4 regions of the Bradyrhizobium sp. ISRA436 genome follow, and region 4 is predicted to be linked to each of the others. Evidence: predicted binding sites of a transcription regulator. Region 4 holds the regulator's gene; each other region holds the start of a gene.
What was found. The regulator PhoB, encoded in region 4, activates phosphate uptake and scavenging genes when phosphate is short. The targets are predictions, from matches to a motif close to TGTCATNNANCTGTCAT.

Region 1 (4,591 bases), 2.5 Mb from region 4:
TCGATTCCGGTGGGCGGGTCTGGACCAATCCGGCCGAGTGGTTCTGGGGCTGGAAGAAATGGTTGAGGCTGCTCGGCGAGACCCTCTTGATCAGCTATGTCGGCACGCTCATCGGTGCCGTGCTCGCCTTTGCGCTGAACTTCTTCGCCGCCCAGAACACCTCGCCGTCGTCGTGGCTCCGCTTCACGGTGCGCCGCCTGCTGGAATTCGCCCGCACGGTGCCCGGCATCGTGCTCGCGCTGATCTTCGTGATCGCCTTCGGCCTCGGACCGATGGCCGGCGTGCTGGCGATCGCGATTCACTCCACCGGCGCGCTCGGCAAATTGTTCGCCGAGATCGTCGAGAACGCGGACATGAAGCCGGTCGAAGGCATTCGCTCCACCGGCGCGAGCTGGCTCTCCTGCATGCGCTTTGCGGTGCTGCCCCAGGTTGTGGCCGGCTATGCAAGCTATGCGCTGCTGCGGTTCGAGATCAACGTCCGCGAGGCCTCGGTCATGGGCTTCGTCGGCGCCGGTGGCATCGGTCAGGAGCTCGTGGTCGCGATCCGCAAGTTCTATTATTCCGACGTCAGCGCCATCCTCGTGATGATCATCGTCACGGTCTTTATCATCGACATCTCGACCGGTTGGCTGCGTGTCCGGTTGTTCGGCAAGGAGACGCGCCGATGAGCCAGCTGCCGAAGCCGGATACGGGCGAGCTGCGGGCGAAGTACCCCGATGTCTTCAACCGGCCCGCCTCGGCGCGGCTGGCGACACCGGCGATGATCGCAGCTGCGCTAGCGATCTTCGTGTTCGGCCTGGTCGATCTCGATTTCTCGCCGACGAAACTGATTACCGGGATCGGTCAGCTCGGCTGGATCACCATGATGATGATCCCGCCGAATCCCGGCTCGTCCTTTCCGCTCTACATGCAGGCACTCGGCGAGACGCTGTCGATTGCGCTGCTTGGCACCACGCTTGCGGCATTGATGGCGTTGCCGGTCAGCCTGCTGGCGGCGCGCAACATCATCCCGTCGAACCTGATCCGCTTTCCGGTGCGTCGTTTCCTGGATTCGATCCGCGGCGTCGATACGCTGATCTGGGCGCTGGTCTGGATCAACGTCGTTGGTCTCGGCCCGTTTGCCGGCGTGCTGGCGATCGCGGTGTCGGATTTCGGTGCGTTCGGAAAGCTGTTCTCCGAGGCGATCGAGGCGGCCGACCGCAAGCAGGTCGAGGGTATCAGGGCCTCCGGCGGCAATGCGCTGCATGAAATCCGCTTCGGCCTGTTGCCGCAGGTGCTGCCGGTCATCGCGGGGCAGGTGCTCTATTTCATCGAGTCCAACACCCGTTCGGCTACGATCATCGGCATCGTCGGCGCCGGCGGCATTGGCCTGCAGCTCGCCGAGCAGATCCGCGTGCTGGAGTGGCAGAAGGTGTCGTTCCTGATCCTGATGATCCTGATCGCGGTCGCCGCGATCGACTTCATCTCGAGCAGGCTGCGCTTCGCCATCATCGGGCAAAGGGCGGTGGCCTAGGAAGTCACCTCGCCCGCTCTTGCGGGGAGAGGTCGGATTGCGTCCGGGTGAGGGGGGACTCTCCGCGCACTCTCAACTCTCGAATTTGCGGAGGCGGCCCCCCTCACCCCGACCCTCTAAGAGCGAGCTTCGCTCGTCTCGACCCCGCAAGAACGGGGAGAGGGAGGGATACTCAACTGTTCTCCACCAGAAACTCCACGCGCTCGGCGGCGAAGCGAGAGCGCTTGGTGACCAGCGGCTTGTCAGCAGTGTCGACGTCGGTGGCATCGACGACGAGCACCGCGTGGCCCAGCGCGAGATTGAGCCGCACCGCATCGGTGGCATCGACGATCGCTCCGGTGATCCGGGTCGAGGAGCGCCGGTAGTCCCTGACGCCGTAATGCGCCAGCAGCTTCGTCATGGAGCGGACGTTGGCGAACACGTTGCCGGCATCGGGAAAGCGCTCGGCCGACAGCCAGGTGGTGGAGACGCAGATCGGCGTGCGGTCGGCGAGCCGGACCGACTCGATCCGGACCAGCGGGGCGCCGATCTTCAGGCCCAGCTCGCGGGCGATCTCGCGGGTGGCGACGTCGCCGCGGGCGTCGATCAGCTGGCCGCGCGGCTCGTGTCCGCCGGCGCCGACGATCTCGGAAAATCGGGTGCGTGAGCGCAGGGGATAGGCGAGGCGCTGCGCTTCGACATAGGTGCCGCTGCCGCGCTCGGCGCGCACCAGGCCGCGTTCCGCCAGCGCCGCGAGCGCGCGCCGCACGGTGTGGCGGTTGACGCGATAGGTCTCCGCGATCTCCATCTCGCCGGGCAGCTTTTCGCCCGCGACGAAGCGGCCGTCAGCGATGCCGCGCTCGATGCCGTCGGCGACCTGCCGCCACAAGGCGACGCCGGAACTTTCCTGCATGCTCATGGCGCCGTGATACCAGAAATCTTCAGTTTGTCACGAAACAGTCATGGCGCTTCGCTATCAAGTTGTCTATTAACATAGACAACTTGAGTCGGGCAAGGTTGCTCATGAGTTCGGCCGGTCGGAACAGCAAAGAGGCGCAGCGCAAGGCCGCAATGGCGGTGCTGGCGCATTCCGGCGCCGCCGAGATCGCGGAGCGAATGCGGCAGATCGCGGTGCCGGCGCATGAAAATCTCCGCGAGCCCGAGAATGGCCTCGTGATGCTGCGCGGCCGGGTCGGCGGCGACGGCGCGCCGTTCAATCTCGGCGAGGCGACGGTGTCGCGCGCCGCGGTGCGGCTTGCGACCGGCGAGGTGGGCTTCGGCTACACGCTCGGCCGCGATGCACAAAAGGCGCAGATGATCGCGCTGTGTGACGCCATGGTGCAATCGGCGGAGTTGTCCGGCGAGGTGGAGGCGAAGGTGATCGCGCCGCTGCGTGCGGCGGTCGACGCTGAACGCAGCCGCAAGGCCGCCGAGACCGCGGCGACGCGGGTCGATTTCTACACCATGGTGCGCGGGGAAGGATGATACGATGACGACGGTTGCCGAATTGCCCGCAGGTTTTGCCGACAAGGTGTTGTCGGCGCAGTCGACGTTCCGCTCGGTAATGGACGCGATGGCGCGCCCGGGCAGCGTCCAGCGCGTCGCGGCGCAGGCGGGGACGCCCGCCGGCATGATGCGCGGCACGGCTGCGATTGCGCTGACGCTGTTCGATCACGACACGCCGATTTGGCTCGATGGCGCGATGTCGGCGACGCCGGATGTCGCGAGATGGCTGAAGTTTCACACCAGCGCGCCGGTGATTGCGGATTCTATGGTCGCCAGTTTCGCGCTCATCGGCGATGCGGCGAGCCTGCCGGCGCTCGATCGCTTTGCGTTCGGCAGCAGCGAATATCCGGATCGCTCGACCACGCTGATCCTGCAGGTGGACAGCCTGACGCAGGGGCCGGCCTTTGAGCTGAAGGGGCCGGGCATCGACGGCACGGCGCTGCTGCAGGCGATGATCCAGCCGCGCGACCTGTTCGGGCGGCTTGCGATTAACGAAGCCTTGTTCCCGCGCGGCATCGACGTCGTGCTGGTCCATGACGATGCCATTGTCGCGATCCCCCGCACCACGCGGTTGGTCGCAAGCGGAGTGTAAGCGATGTATGTAGCCGTCAAGGGAGGTGAACGCGCCATTGAGAACGCCCACCGCCTGCTCGCGCATGAACGGCGTGGCGACCGCGATGTGCCGGAGGTGTCGCTGGCGCAGATCGCCGAACAGCTCTCGCTCGGCGTCGATCGCGTCATGACCGAAGGCTCGCTCTACGATCGCGAGCTCGCGGCGCTGGCGATCAAGCAGGCGCGCGGCGACATGATCGAGGCGATCTTCCTGGTCCGCGCGTTCCGTGCCACGCTGCCGCGCTTCGGCGCGACCGAGCCTGTAAATACCGGCGAGATGCAGGTGCGGCGTCGTGTCTCCTCGACCTTCAAGGACATTCCGGGCGGCCAGATCCTGGGGCCGACCTTCGACTACACCCATCGCCTGCTCGATCCGCAGCTTGCCGAGGGTTTCGTGCCGGAGCAGCCGCTGACGGCGGAGGCGTCGCAGGCCGCGACGCCGCGCGTGACCGACATTCTCGGCCGTGACGGCCTGATCGAAGGCTCGCCGCAGGCGGACGCCGACGCACCGGTCGGCGACCTCACGCGCGAGCCGCTGAACTTTCCGGCCGACCGCGACCTGCGGCTGCAGAACCTGGCTCGTGGCGACGAAGGTTTCCTGCTCGCGCTCGGCTATTCGACGCAGCGCGGCTATGGCCGCAACCATCCGTTCGCGGGCGAGATCCGCTTCGGCGATGTCGAGGTCGAGTTCTTCGCCGAGGACGCAGGCTTTGCCGTTCCGCTCGGCTCGATCGAACTGACCGAGTGCCAGATGGTCAACCAGTTCAAGGGCTCGGCGACCGAAGCGCCGTGCTTCACCCGCGGCTATGGCCTGGCCTTCGGGCAGAGCGAGCGCAAGACGATGTCGATGGCGCTGGTCGATCGCGCTCTTCGCGCGCGCGAGCTCGACGAGGAGGTGACCTCGCCGGCGCAGGACGAGGAGTTCGTGATGTCGCACTCCGACAATGTTCAGGCGACCGGCTTCGTCGAGCATCTGAAGCT
Region 2 (4,591 bases), 2.9 Mb from region 4:
GCGATGTCGATCTGCTCGGCCTGCCCGGTCTTGGCGCCGCCGCCTTCGAGCAACCGCACGCCGCCATTGACGACGTCATAGGTGCCGAGGAAGTCGCGGCCGCGGCCGACCGGCCAGGTCATCGGCGTGGTGTCGAGCGCCAGCGTCTTCTCGATCTCGTCCAAAAGCTCAAAGGTGTCGCGGCTCTCGCGGTCCATCTTGTTGATGAAGGTGATGATCGGAATGTCGCGCAGGCGGCAAACCTCGAACAGCTTGCGCGTGCGCGCCTCGATGCCCTTGGCGGCGTCGATCACCATGACCGCGGAATCGACCGCGGTCAGCGTGCGATAGGTGTCTTCCGAAAAGTCCTCGTGGCCCGGCGTGTCCAGCAGGTTGAACACGAGGTCGTTGAACTCGAAGGTCATCACCGAGGTGACGACCGAGATGCCGCGCTCGCGCTCGATCTTCATCCAGTCCGAGCGCGTGTTGCGCCGCTCGCCCTTGGCCTTGACCTGGCCGGCAAGGTTGATGGCGCCACCGAACAGCAGCAGTTTTTCGGTCAGCGTGGTCTTGCCGGCGTCCGGGTGCGAGATGATCGCAAAGGTGCGACGTCGGGCAACTTCATCGGCAAGCGACGATCGGAACGGCGATTCGGCTGTAAGGGCGGTATCGGACATAGCGGGGAGCGTTTGGCAGGGAAAACGGACGCAATCAAGGGCGATTTGTCGCAATGCGGAATGGTCACACCATCCCATATAGGCACGAGAAGGACGACCTTCACCTCACCACACCATCAGCGGGGACGACCCTGCCTTGTCCGGAGGGTTTGTTATGGCTTGGACCATTCTCTTCACCGCTGGCCTGCTGGAGATCGGCTGGGCGATTGGGCTGAAATATACCGAGGGTTTCTCGCGGATCGGACCGTCGGCGCTGACGCTGGCGGCCATGGCCGGCAGCGTCATTCTGCTCGGCGTCGCGCTCAAGACCTTGCCGATCGGAACCGCCTATGCGGTCTGGACCGGGATCGGCGCGGTCGGAACCGCGGCGCTCGGCATCGTCCTGTTCGGCGAACCGGCGACTGCGATGCGGCTTGCCAGCATCGGACTGATCGTTGCCGGCATTGTCGGGCTGAAGCTGGTGACCTGATCCATCACCGCAGGATCAGCACCACCCAATAGGTCAGCGCAGCAACCGCCGCGGAGGCGGGAATCGTGATCAGCCAGGCGTAGACGATCGAGCTCGCCACGCTCCAGCGCACAGCGGACAGCCGCCGTGCCGCACCGACGCCGACGATGGCGCCGGTGATGGTGTGCGTGGTCGAGACAGGAACCCCCAGATAGGTTGCCATGAACAGGGTCGCGGCGCCGCCGGTCTCGGCGCAGAAGCCCTGCATCGGCGTCAGCTTCGTGATGCGCAGGCCCATGGTGCGGACGATCCGCCAGCCGCCCATCAACGTGCCCAGCGCCATCGCGCTCTGGCAGGCCAGCACCACCCAGAAAGGGATGTGGAACGTCTCGCCGGTGTGCCCCTGCGAATAGAGCAGCACGGCGATAATGCCCATGGTCTTCTGCGCGTCGTTGCCGCCATGGCCGAGCGAATAGAGCGAGGCGGAGGCGAATTGCAGGATGCGGAAGGCGCGGTCGACGGCAAACGGTGTCGAGCGCACCGAGAGCCAGGACACGATCGCGACCAGCACCAGCGCCAGCAGGAAGCCGACCAAAGGCGACAGCACGATCGCAAGCAGTGTCTTGGAGAGCCCGCTCCACACCGCCGCCGAAATCCCCGCCTTCGCCATCCCGGCGCCGACCAGGCCGCCGATCAGCGCGTGCGAGCTCGACGATGGAATGCCGAGTCCCCAGGTGATCAGGTTCCAGATGATCGCGCCGACCAGCGCCGCGAAGATCACGGTCGCGTCCACGACCGACGGGTCAATGATCCCGGTGCCGATGGTGTTGGCGACGTGCAGGCCGAACACCGTGAAGGCGACGAAATTGAAGAACGCCGCCCAGAACACCGCATATTGCGGCCGCAGCACGCGCGTCGAGACGATGGTCGCGATCGAATTGGCGGCGTCGTGCAGGCCGTTCAGGAAGTCGAACAGCAGCGCGACCGCGATCAGGATGACGAGAACGGGAAGACCCAACGTGGCGTCCACGTGATTAGACCTGCTCGATCACGATGGAGTTGATCTCGTTGGCGACGTCATCGAAGCGGTCGGCCACCTTCTCGAGATGATCGTAGATCTCCGCACCGACGATGAAGTCCATCGTGTTGGCGTCGCGATGCTTGAGGAACAATTCCTTCAGGCCGATATCGTGGAGATCGTCGACCCGGCCCTCGAGCTTGGTCAGCTCCTCGGTGATCTGGGTCAGCATCACGACGTTCTGCCCGATCGATTGCAGCAAAGGCAGCGCGCGGCCGACCAGATTGGCGCATTCGATGATCAGGCTGCCGATCTCGCGCATCGGCGGTTCGAACGATCGCACCTCGAACAGCACGACCGCCTTCGCGGTCTGCTGCATCTGGTCGACGGCATCGTCCATCGACGTGATCAGGCTTTTGATGTCGCCGCGATCGAACGGGGTGATGAAGGTGCGGCGGACGGCGGTCAGGACCTCACGGGTGATGTTGTCCGCGTCGTTCTCGAACTGATTGACACGTTGGCAGAAGACGGGCGTCTCCTCCCCGCCCTTCAACATGTCCTGCAGCGCCAACGCGCACTGCACGGAGGTCTGGGCATGGCGGGCGAACAGGTCGAAAAACCGCTCTTCCTTGGGCAGAAAGGAGCGAAACCAGCGCAACATTGTTCAGTTCCATCGTTTTGGACGGCCATCGGAGGCAGTCACAAAACTGTCATAGAACATTTCGCGAGGAAAGCATCCGGGGGCGACCGCCCGAATGGGCGGTCATCCACCGCTATGTCGGCTCTCGAAAGGCCGCTCGCCCGTGCCCAAGATTGTGGTTTGACGCTTTTTTGTGCGAACCGGGGTCCGCTTCGCTCGAAAGCGCCCTACAGCGACCGCCGGAAGTAATGGGCGAGCTCGCCGACGAGACCACGCCGGAACAGCAGCACACAGGCCACGAAGATGACGCCCTGGATCACCGTCACCCACTGGCCGAAGCCGGCAAGGTATTGCTGCATGGCGATGATCACGAAGGCGCCGACCACGGGTCCGAAAATCGTGCCGAGACCGCCGACCAGCGTCATCAGCACGATTTCACCGGACATCGACCAATGCACGTCGGTGAGCGAGGCGTTCTGCGCCACGAAGACCTTCAGCGAGCCGGCGAATCCCGCCAGCGTGCCCGACAGGATGAAAGCGAGCAGCTTGTACTGGTCGGTCTTGTAGCCCAGCGAAATCGCGCGCGGCTCGTTCTCGCGGATCGACTTCAGGACCTCGCCGAACGGCGAATTGATGGTCCGGTAGATCAGGAGGAAGCCGGCGAGAAATCCGACCAGCACGACGTAATAGAGCACCATCGGCTTGGAGAGGTCGAAGATCCCGAACAGGTGGCCCTGCGGAATGCCCTGGATGCCGTCTTCGCCGTGGGTGAACGGCGCCTGCAGATAGATGAAGTAGAGCAGCTGCGACAGCGCCAGCGTGATCATCGAGAAATAGATGCCCTGCCGGCGGATCGAAATGTAACCGGTGATGAGGCCGAGCAAGGCCGCGGCGGCCGTGCCGACCACGATGCCGAGCGCGGGCGGCAGCCCCCACACCTTCAGCGCATGCGCCGACACGTAGCCCGCGGTGCCAAGGAACATCGCGTGGCCGAACGACAGCAGGCCGCCATAGCCGATCAGGAGGTTGAAGGCGCAGGCGAGCAGCGCGAAGCACAGCGCCTGCATGACGAAGAAGGGATAGACCCCCGTCCACGGCACCACCGCCAGCAGCACCGCCATCACGGCGAACACAATCATTTCGTCGCGCATCGCGCGCGGCGTCACCGGAATCGTATCGTCGGTCAATGCTGACATATCAGGCCGCCCGTCCCGTCAGTCCCGTGGGTTTCACCAGCAGCACCAGCACCATCAGGACAAACACCACGGTGTTGGAGGCTTCGGGATAAAAATACTTGGTCAGTCCCTCGATCACGCCGAGCGCGAAGCCCGTGATGATCGATCCCATGATCGAGCCCATGCCGCCGATCACGACCACCGCGAACACCACGATGATCAGATCGGCGCCCATCAGCGGCCGGACCTGGTTGATCGGCGCCGATAGCACGCCGGCAAGCGCCGCGAGGCCGACGCCGAGCCCGTAGGTCAGCGTGATCATGCGCGGCACGTTGATGCCGAAGGCGCGCACCAGCGTCGGATTTTCAGTGGCGGCGCGCAGGTAAGCGCCGAGCTGCGTCTTCTCGATCAGGAACCAGGTCGCCAGACAAACCACCAGCGAGAACACGACGACCCAGCCGCGATAGATCGGCAGGAACATGAAGCCGAGATTCATGCCGCCCCTGAGCTGATCCGGGATCGAATAAGGCAGACCGGACGAGCCGAAATAATTCTGGAACACACCCTGAATGATCAGTGCAATGCCGAAGGTCAGAAGCAGCCCGTAGAGATGGTCGAGCCCCGTCAGCCATTGCAGCATGGTGCGTTCGAGGA
Region 3 (4,591 bases), 780 kb from region 4:
CCGGCTTCGCTACCTCGCTGGTCAACGAGTACAAGAAGCCCGATAGTGAATCGAAGCGCTTCGCAGTCGAGGGTCGCGATTTCGATCTCGGCCATGGCGACGTCGTGATCGCCGCGATCACCTCCTGCACCAACACCTCGAACCCGAGCGTGCTGATCGGCGCCGGCCTGTTGGCGCGCAACGCGGCCGCCAAGGGCCTGAAGGCCAAGCCGTGGGTGAAGACCTCGCTCGCGCCGGGCAGCCAGGTGGTTGCCGAATATCTCGCCAATTCCGGCCTGCAGAAGGATCTCGACAAGGTCGGCTTCAACCTGGTCGGCTTCGGCTGCACGACCTGCATCGGCAATTCCGGGCCGCTGCCGGAGGAGATTTCGAAGTCGATCAACGAAAACGGCATCGTTGCCGCTGCCGTGCTGTCGGGCAACCGCAACTTCGAAGGCCGCGTCTCGCCGGACGTGCAGGCGAACTATCTCGCCTCGCCGCCGCTGGTGGTCGCGCATGCGCTCGCCGGCACCGTCACCAAGGATCTCGCGGTCGAGCCGCTCGGCATCGGCAAGGACGGCAAGCCGGTGTTCCTGAAGGACATCTGGCCGACGGCGAAAGAGATCAACGCCTTCATGAAGAGGTACGTCACGGCGACGATCTTCAAGAAGAAGTACGCCGACGTGTTCAAGGGCGATACCAACTGGCGCAAGATCAAGACCACCGAAAGCGAGACTTATCGCTGGAACATGAGCTCGACCTATGTGCAGAACCCGCCTTACTTCGAAGGCATGAAGAAGGAGCCCGATCCGATCACCGACGTGGTCGACGCGCGGATCCTTGCGATGTTCGGCGACAAGATCACGACCGACCACATCTCGCCGGCCGGTTCGATCAAGCTGACCTCGCCCGCCGGCAAGTTCCTGAGTGAACACCAGGTGCGCCCCGCCGACTTCAACCAGTACGGCACACGCCGCGGCAACCATGAAGTGATGATGCGCGGCACCTTCGCCAACATCCGCATCAAGAACTTCATGCTGAAGGGCGCCGACGGAAATATTCCGGAAGGCGGATTGACCAAGCACTGGCCCGACGGCGAGCAGATGTCGATCTACGACGCGGCGATGAAGTACCAGCACGACGGCGTGCCGCTGGTGGTGTTCGCCGGCGCCGAATACGGCAACGGCTCGTCGCGCGACTGGGCTGCGAAGGGGACCCGCCTCCTCGGGGTGCGTGCGGTGATCTGCCAGAGCTTCGAGCGCATCCATCGCTCCAACCTGGTCGGCATGGGTGTGCTTCCACTCACCTTCCAGGAGGGCACCTCGTGGTCCTCGCTCGGCCTGAAGGGCGACGAGAAGGTCACGATCCGCGGGCTCCAGGGTGATCTGAAGCCGCGTCAGACGTTGACCGCGGAGATCACCTCAAACGAGGGTGGCAAGAAGGAAGTCCCCCTGCTCTGCCGTATCGATACGCTCGATGAGCTGGATTACTATCGCAACGGCGGCATCCTGCATTATGTGCTGCGCAAACTCGCCGCCTAACGCGGATTTGTGATCCGTGGCTCACTGCTTAGTGAGTAGCGGCTAAAGGGAAGGCGGCCTATGAAAAAGGCCGCTTTCTCGCGTTTGGGGCACGCGGTTCAGGGACAACTCCATGCTCCGTACAAATACGGATGGAAATCATCACGACTGGTTCGCAGTATGACAGCGATGATGGCCTATAATCGTGTCTCGCGATGGTCCCGCGCGCTTGGTATCTGCGCAATCGTCGCAATCATCCGCCCCGCTCACGCCGATCCGCGTGCTGTCGTCGAACTATTTACCTCGCAGGGATGCTCGTCCTGTCCGCCCGCGGACAAGATCATCGGCGAGCTTGCCAAAGATCCCAGTGTCATCGCGCTGAGCATGCCGATCGACTATTGGGATTATCTCGGCTGGAAGGATACGCTGGCCGATGCGCGTTTCAGCGCGCGCCAGAAGGCCTATTCGCATATGCGCGGCGATCGCGATGTCTACACGCCGCAGGCCGTGATCAACGGCTCGGCGCATGTGATCGGCAGCGATCGCGCCTCCATCGAGAGCGCGATCAGGGACACCGACAAGAGCGCCGGCGTGATGTCGGTGCCGGTGTCGATGACGCTGACCGGCAAGCAGATCAATGTTTCGGTGGCGGCGTCCAGGTCGCCGACGGCGTCGCGTGGCGAAGTGTGGATCTGCTCGATCTCGAAATCGGTGCCGATCTCGATCGGGCGCGGCGAGAATCGCGGCCGCGAAATCACCTACCACAATGTTGTGCGCAATCTGCTGAAGGTCGGCGACTGGAACGGTTCGTCCGGAAGCTGGACCGTGCCGCTGGAGAACATCGCGCGTGACGGCGTCGATGCTGCCGCCGTGTACGTCCAGGATGGCAGTCGCGACAAGCCGGGTCCGATGCTCGGCGCGGCGTTCACGTCACTGCGCTAAGGTGCGCATCATTGTCACGGAGGTCAGCGTCACGCTTCGTGTGAACGCAGGCCTCCGGATCGCGTGCTGATGCGCGCCGTCTCTCCGAGACATTGGCGGCGATATCGATCTCGAATTCTGTTGAGGTGAGGGCGGCTCGACTCTGCGCATTCGCTTCGATCGCGCATGAGGACACTCAAAAACAAAAAGGACCAACTTTCGTTGGCCCAGTGTTGGGGATCAACTCCCCTGCGTACAGGCCCGATCCTGACGGCCCCGGGGGGCTGGGGGCTGAGGAATCCGGAACCGAAAGGACCGGGCCAACGCAGGGCTTCCTTTTTGCAGAGCCGCGGGGCGGGCGATGGGCGGAAGTGGGGCGGTAATATGATTCTTCTAACGTTCCTGTGACTCTTTTTTGGACAGTCTTTTGGACAATCCGTCGCGCTCCGACACGGTTCTGCCTGATTGCATCGAGAATGGCCCCTTGCGGTGCCTCCCGCTTAGCGCGATCATGTCAGTCTCGTGACGATCCCGAAGAGGGGGCACCGGCCTTCGGAACAAGATCGTCGCCGGGATGACAGGAGGCGCTCGATGAGTTTGATGTCGGAGGACACTGATCCGAGCGGGATTCGCGCCGTGGCGCGCGCCGCCGCTGCGGCCCCTCAGCCCAACCGCGTGACATTCAATCGACTTGAACTTAACCGCATCCTCAATCTCTATGGCCGCATGGTCGCCGACGGTGAGTGGCGCGATTACGCGATCGACTTCCTGAAGGACCGTGCGGTGTTCTCGGTGTTTCGCCGAGCCTCCGAAGTGCCGATCTACCGCATCGAGAAGGACCCGCGCCTCGCGCGCAAGCAGGGCATGTACAGCGTGATCTCGGCGACAGGCCTGATCCTGCGCCGCGGCCATGAGCTCGAGCGCGTGCTGCTGGTGATCGACCGCAAGCTGGCGCTGGTCTAGGCGCGTCAATTGCGGCTATTGTAGCCCGGATGAGCGTAGCGACATCCGGGGACGATCTCGCCAAGCAGATGCGACTTCCCCGGATATCGCTTCGCTCATGCGGGCTCCGAATCCCATACCCTCGGCTCGTCTAATCCGCCGGCACCGTTGCGCCGCCTTCTCCGAGTTTGCGCTGCATCATCACGGTGTCGAGCCAGCGGCCGAACTTCAGGCCGACGCTGGGATGTGTCCCGATCATCTGGAAACCGCATCTGCGATGCAGGCCGATCGAGCCGGCATTGGCGGAATCGCCGATCACGGCGATCATCTGCCGGAAGCCACGCTCTGTGCATTCGGCGATCAGGCGCTCCATCAGCTGCAGGCCGACGCCGCGGCGATGGATCGCGGGATCCAGATAGACCGAGTTCTCGACCGTGAAGCGGTAGGCGGGGCGTGGCCGGTAGGGGCCGGCATAGGCATAGCCGACCACGCCGCCCTCGTGCACGGCGACGAAATGGGGAAAGCCGCCATCGATCAGCGCCCTGTAGCGGCGGGTCATCTCGGAGAGGTCGGGCGGGATCAGCTCGAACGTGGCGGTGCCGAAGCGCACCGCCTGCTCATAGATCGCGGTGATGGAGGGGAGGTCGGCTTCGGTGGTGGGCCTGACCTCTGTTCGGGCCATTTCTGCATCGGACATGGCGCGACACTATTTTTGCTCCGCGCAAAAGAAAAGCCCCGGCCGTTGGGCCGGGGCTTCGATCTGTCCGATCGGCGTTGCGCGTCAGTCGCGCTGGCCGAGGAGCTGCAGGAGCAGCGTGAACAGGTTGATGAAGTTCAGGTAGAGCGAGAGTGCACCGGTGATCGCCGCGCGCTCTGCAATCGCGCCGCCCTGCGAGGCGTAGCCGTAGATGTAGTCGTTCTTCAGCCGCTGGGTATCCCAGGCGGTGAGGCCCGCGAACACCAGCACGCCGACCACCGACACGATGAACTGCAGCGCTGAGCTCGCCAGGAACAGGTTGACCAGGCTGGCGATGATGATGCCGATCAGGCCCATGAACAGGAACGAGCCCATGCCGCTCATGTCACGCTTGGTGGTGTAGCCGTAAAGGCTGAGCGCACCGAACGTCGCTGCGGTGATGAAGAACACGCGCACGATCGAGGTGTGTGTGTACACCAGGAAGATCGACGACAGCGACAGGCCCATCAGCGCCGAGAACACCCAGAACAGC
Region 4 (4,591 bases):
TGCAGCCGTCAGCGCGGCACACGCGCGCTCGAGACTTCCGACCGCATGGTCGATTTCGGCCTCGGTGACGATCAGCGGCGCCAGGAACCGCACGACATTGTCGCCGGCGCCAACGGTGAGCAGCTTCTGCTCACGCAGCGCGGTGACGAGATCGCCCGAGGGCACCACGGCCTTGACGCCGATCAACAGGCCTTCGCCGCGCACGTCGGAGATCACGCCGGGATAGCGATCGACGACCGAGGCGAGCTTCTGCTTGAGCAGCAGCGACATCTTCTGCACGTGATCGAAAAAGCCGGGTTTGAGCATGACGTCGAGCACGGCATTGGCGGCCGCCACTGCCAGCGGATTGCCGCCGAAGGTCGAGCCGTGCGAGCCCGGCGCCATGCCGGCCGCGGCCTTCGCGCTCGCCAGCACAGCGCCGATCGGGAAGCCGCCGCCGAGCGCCTTCGCAAGCGACATCACGTCGGGCGTGACGCCGAGGCGCTTGTAAGCGAACAGTTCGCCGGTGCGGCCCATGCCGGTCTGCACCTCGTCGAACGCAAGCAACAGGCCGTGCTCGTCGCAGAGCTGACGCAACGCCTTGAAGAAGGCTTGCGGCGCCGAGCGCACGCCGCCCTCGCCCTGCACCGGCTCGATCAGGATGCCGGCAGTGTGCGGCCCGATCGCCTTCTTCACCGCCTCGATGTCGCCATGCGGAACCTGGTCGAATCCATCCATCGGCGGACCGAAGCCCTCGAGATATTTGGCGGAACCGGTGGCGGCGAGTGTTCCGAGCGTGCGGCCGTGGAACGCGCCCTCGAAGGTGGTGATGCGGTACCGCTCGGCATGGCCCTTGGAGAAGTGATAGTGGCGGACCAGCTTGATCACGCCTTCCATCGCTTCTGCGCCGGAATTGCAGAAGAACACGTAGTCGGCAAAGCTCTGTTCGCAGAGCCGTGCGGCGAGCACCTCGCCGTCCGGGCTCTTGAACAGGTTCGACATGTGCCAGAGCTTGGTCGCCTGTTCCTGCAGCGCCTTGACCAGATGCGGATGCGCGTGCCCGAGCGCGTTGACCGCGACACCTGACGTGAAATCGAGATAGCGATCGCCGTTGGTTGCGACGAGCCAGGCGCCCTCGCCGCGTTCGAAGCCGAGATCGACCCTGGCGAAGACGGGGAGCAGATGCGACGTGGCGCTATTGGTCATGGCAATCACTGACGGGTTTGAGGCCGACAATTGCCGCGTGCCTTGACGCCAGCGCAGCAACGGCCAGCTTCGGAAAACAAAACGTGCCGCCTTTTCGGGCGGCACGTGGCAAACATTGTATGCTGCGGGCAGTCGCTGTCAATCGCCACGAAGTGGCCTTCCTGCAATGCGAAACGCGCGCGATCCGGTGCATTCCGGTGAGGTGGAAAAGCCTCTTTGCAATGCATAAGTGTGGGAACATGTGGACGCGCTGCCGCGGACTCTTGCGCCAGAGTCACGCCATATTGTAGCGTTTGGCCTGTCGGATACGACATCTCGTGCGGCAGTACTGGACCCTCTAAGTAGCTTTCGTTCTGCGTACACGTTCGGGCGCAAAACCGCGTCCGGCGAGGGCTAAGGGATTCTGCCCGCAGGGATATTTGTCAGATTTGGCTCGCAGCGCCGCTCCAATGACTGGCCGGCGCAAGGCGAAGGGAAGAATGCGATGACGGTATTGACCTGGTCCGATGATCGCGTCGAGCAGCTGAAGAAGCTCTGGGAGGCGGGCCTGTCGGCCAGCCAAATTGCGGCGGAACTCGGCAATGTGACGCGAAACGCCGTGATCGGCAAAGTGCATCGGCTTGGCCTGTCCGGCCGTGCCAAGGCCCCCTCCACCGCGGCCCCGCGGCAGCGCAAGGCCCGTCCCGCCCAACACATGATGCGGGTGGCACGCCCGGTCTCGCGTGGCAACACGGCGCTCGCGCACGCCTTCGAGGTCGAGCTGGAGCCGGATCCGGTCGCCTATGACAATGTGGTTCCGATGAGCCAGCGGCTGTCCCTGCTCGAGCTGAACGAGGCCACGTGCCATTGGCCGGTCGGCGACCCCTCGAGCCCCGAATTCTTCTTCTGCGGCGGCAAGGCACTCACCGGCCTGCCCTATTGCGCGCATCACTCGCGTGTCGCCTACCAGCCGGCCGCCGATCGGCGCCGCCCGGCCAACAAACCGCCGACACGGTAAACACAGCTCATGAAACGAAATCCCCGCGCAAGCGGGGATTTTTTATGCCTGCAGAGCCTGGTGATGTGTCCCGGCAGGCGCCGCGACGACACTCACGCTTAATGCTGCGGCTCGGCCTTGGCGAAGCGGTCGTCCAGCGCATAGCCGGCGCCGCGCACGGTGCGGATCGGATCCTGCTCGCGGCCGGGATTGAGCAGCTTGCGCAGCCGGCCGATATGCACGTCGACGGTCCGCTCGTCGATATAGATGTCGCGGCCCCAGACGCTGTCGAGCAGCTGCTCGCGGCTGAACACGCGGCCGGGATGCTCGAGGAAGAACTCAAGCAGGCGATACTCGGTCGGCCCGAGATCGATCGGACGGCCCGAGCGCGCCACGCGGCGCTTCTCGCGGTCGAGTTCGATGTCGCCATAGGTCAGCACAGTCGCGAGCCGCTCGGGGCTCGCGCGGCGCAACAGGCCCTTCACGCGCGCCAGCAGCTCCGGCACCGAGAACGGCTTGACGATGTAATCGTCGGCGCCGGTGGCGAGGCCGCGGACCCGCTCGCTCTCCTCGCCGCGCGCAGTCAGCATGATGATCGGGAGCTGCTTGGTCTCGGGCCGCGCGCGCAAGCGGCGGCACAACTCGATGCCGGACAGGCCCGGCAGCATCCAGTCAAGCACCACGAGATCGGGAACACGCTCCTTCAGCCTTGTGTCGGCATCGTCGCCGCGCCCGACCGTTTCGACGTCGTAGCCTTCCGCGTCGAGGTTGTAGCGCAGCAACGTCGTCAGCGCTTCCTCGTCTTCGACTACCAGAATGCGTGCGCTCATCGGTCTATGTTCTTTCTCTGTGTTGATCCGTTGCCCGGACGCGAACCAAGCACCTCAGCTAGCCGTTGCCCGGCACTGTGGTGGCAAAGGTGGTCATATCACCCTTCGGGCGCTTGTCGGTGATCTGCTGGCCTTCGATCATGTAGAACACGGTTTCGGCGATATTGGTGGCGTGGTCGCCGATCCGCTCGATGTTCTTGGCACAGAACATCAGATGGATGCAGAACGAGATGTTGCGCGGGTCCTCCATCATGTAGGTGAGCAGTTCGCGGAACAGCGAGGTGCAGATCGCGTCGACCTCCTCGTCGCCCTTCCAGACGGCCATCGCGGCCGGCAGGTCGTGCGCGGCGTAGGCGTCGAGCACCGACTTCACCTGCGACAGCACGAGGTCGGTCATGTGCTCGAGGCCGCGGATCAGCTTCAGCGGCTGGAAATCGCTCTCCAGCGCCGCGACGCGCTTGCCCATGTTCTTGGCGAGGTCGCCGATCCGCTCGAGATCCGTGGCCACCCGCATCGCGCCGACGATCTCGCGCAGGTCGATCGCCATCGGCTGGCGGCGCGCGATCGTCAGCACCGCGCGCTCCTCGATGACGTGCTGCAGACCGTCGATCTCGACGTCGGCGGCGACGACACGCTTGCCGAGCGCGACGTCGCGGCGGATCAGCGCGTCGACGGATTCGGTGATCATGCGCTCGACGAGGCCGCCCATCTCGGCGACCAGGCGCGTGAGTTCCTGCAGATCGCTGTCGAATGCCTTGGCGGTATGTTCAGAAGCCATCGCGTGTCTCCTCAGCCGAACCGGCCGGTGATGTAGTCCTGGGTGCGTCGATCGCTCGGCGAGGTGAAGATCTTGTTGGTGTCGTCGAACTCGATCAGTTCACCAAGATACATGAAGGCGGTCTTGTCGGACACGCGCGCCGCCTGCTGCATGTTGTGGGTGACGATCGCGATCGTGTAGTCCTCGGACAATTCCTGGATCAACTCCTCGACCTTGGCGGTCGAGATCGGGTCGAGGGCCGAGCACGGCTCGTCGAACAGGATCACCTCGGGCCGCACCGCGACGGTGCGGGCGATGCAGAGGCGCTGCTGCTGCCCGCCCGAGAGCGAGAGGCCCGAGGCGTTCAGCTTGTCCTTGACCTCATTCCACAGCGCGCCGCCGCGCAGCGCCTTCTCGACGCGGTCGTCCATCTCGGACTTCGAGATCTTCTCGTAGAGACGGATGCCGAAGGCGATGTTCTCGTAGATCGTCATCGGGAACGGCGTCGGTTTCTGGAACACCATGCCGACCCGCGCGCGCAACAGGTTGAGGTCGAGCTTGGGGTCGAGGATGTTGGTCTGGTCCAGCATCAACTGGCCGACGGCACGCTGGCCCGGATAGAGATCATACATCCGGTTGAAGATGCGCAGCAGGGTCGACTTGCCGCAGCCCGACGGACCGATGAACGCCGTGACGCGGTTGGTGCCCAGCGTCAGGTTGATGTTCTTCAGCGCGTGGTGCTCGCCGTAATAGAAGTTGAGGTTGCGCACCGTGACTTTCGGCGGTGCCTCCGGAAGCGGCACCTGGGGAACGTGGCTCGCGACAGTCGTCGAAACGGAAAGC

Region 1: the regulator PhoB is predicted to act here: its motif matches at 2,440-2,456, upstream of phnF (phosphonate metabolism transcriptional regulator PhnF).
Region 2: the regulator PhoB is predicted to act here: its motif matches at 2,820-2,836, upstream of MTX23_RS20290 (DUF47 domain-containing protein).
Region 3: the regulator PhoB is predicted to act here: its motif matches at 2,932-2,948, upstream of MTX23_RS01990 (DUF2794 domain-containing protein).

The regions. Positions count from the first base shown of each region.
Region 1 is NZ_CP094519.1:2,154,207-2,158,797, forward strand. Features, by position in the region: gene phnE (phosphonate ABC transporter, permease protein PhnE) at 1-668, shown strand, start outside; gene phnE (phosphonate ABC transporter, permease protein PhnE) at 665-1,513, shown strand; gene phnF (phosphonate metabolism transcriptional regulator PhnF) at 1,686-2,411, opposite strand; gene phnG (phosphonate C-P lyase system protein PhnG) at 2,516-2,977, shown strand; gene phnH (phosphonate C-P lyase system protein PhnH) at 2,982-3,590, shown strand; gene MTX23_RS10230 (carbon-phosphorus lyase complex subunit PhnI) at 3,594-4,591, shown strand, end outside.
Region 2 is NZ_CP094519.1:4,273,495-4,278,085, forward strand. Features, by position in the region: gene MTX23_RS20275 (peptide chain release factor 3) at 1-656, opposite strand, end outside; gene sugE (quaternary ammonium compound efflux SMR transporter SugE) at 811-1,125, shown strand; gene MTX23_RS20285 (inorganic phosphate transporter) at 1,130-2,134, opposite strand; gene MTX23_RS20290 (DUF47 domain-containing protein) at 2,139-2,783, opposite strand; gene MTX23_RS20295 (branched-chain amino acid ABC transporter permease) at 2,990-3,958, opposite strand; gene MTX23_RS20300 (branched-chain amino acid ABC transporter permease) at 3,960-4,591, opposite strand, start outside.
Region 3 is NZ_CP094519.1:403,724-408,314, forward strand. Features, by position in the region: gene acnA (aconitate hydratase AcnA) at 1-1,520, shown strand, start outside; gene MTX23_RS01985 (DUF1223 domain-containing protein) at 1,680-2,441, shown strand; gene MTX23_RS01990 (DUF2794 domain-containing protein) at 3,012-3,383, shown strand; gene MTX23_RS01995 (GNAT family N-acetyltransferase) at 3,514-4,044, opposite strand; gene MTX23_RS02000 (Bax inhibitor-1/YccA family protein) at 4,144-4,591, opposite strand, start outside.
Region 4 is NZ_CP094519.1:7,132,626-7,137,216, forward strand. Features, by position in the region: gene MTX23_RS33170 (aspartate aminotransferase family protein) at 1-1,185, opposite strand, end outside; gene MTX23_RS33175 (GcrA family cell cycle regulator) at 1,670-2,182, shown strand; gene phoB (phosphate regulon transcriptional regulator PhoB) at 2,281-2,991, opposite strand; gene phoU (phosphate signaling complex protein PhoU) at 3,050-3,769, opposite strand; gene pstB (phosphate ABC transporter ATP-binding protein PstB) at 3,781-4,591, opposite strand, start outside.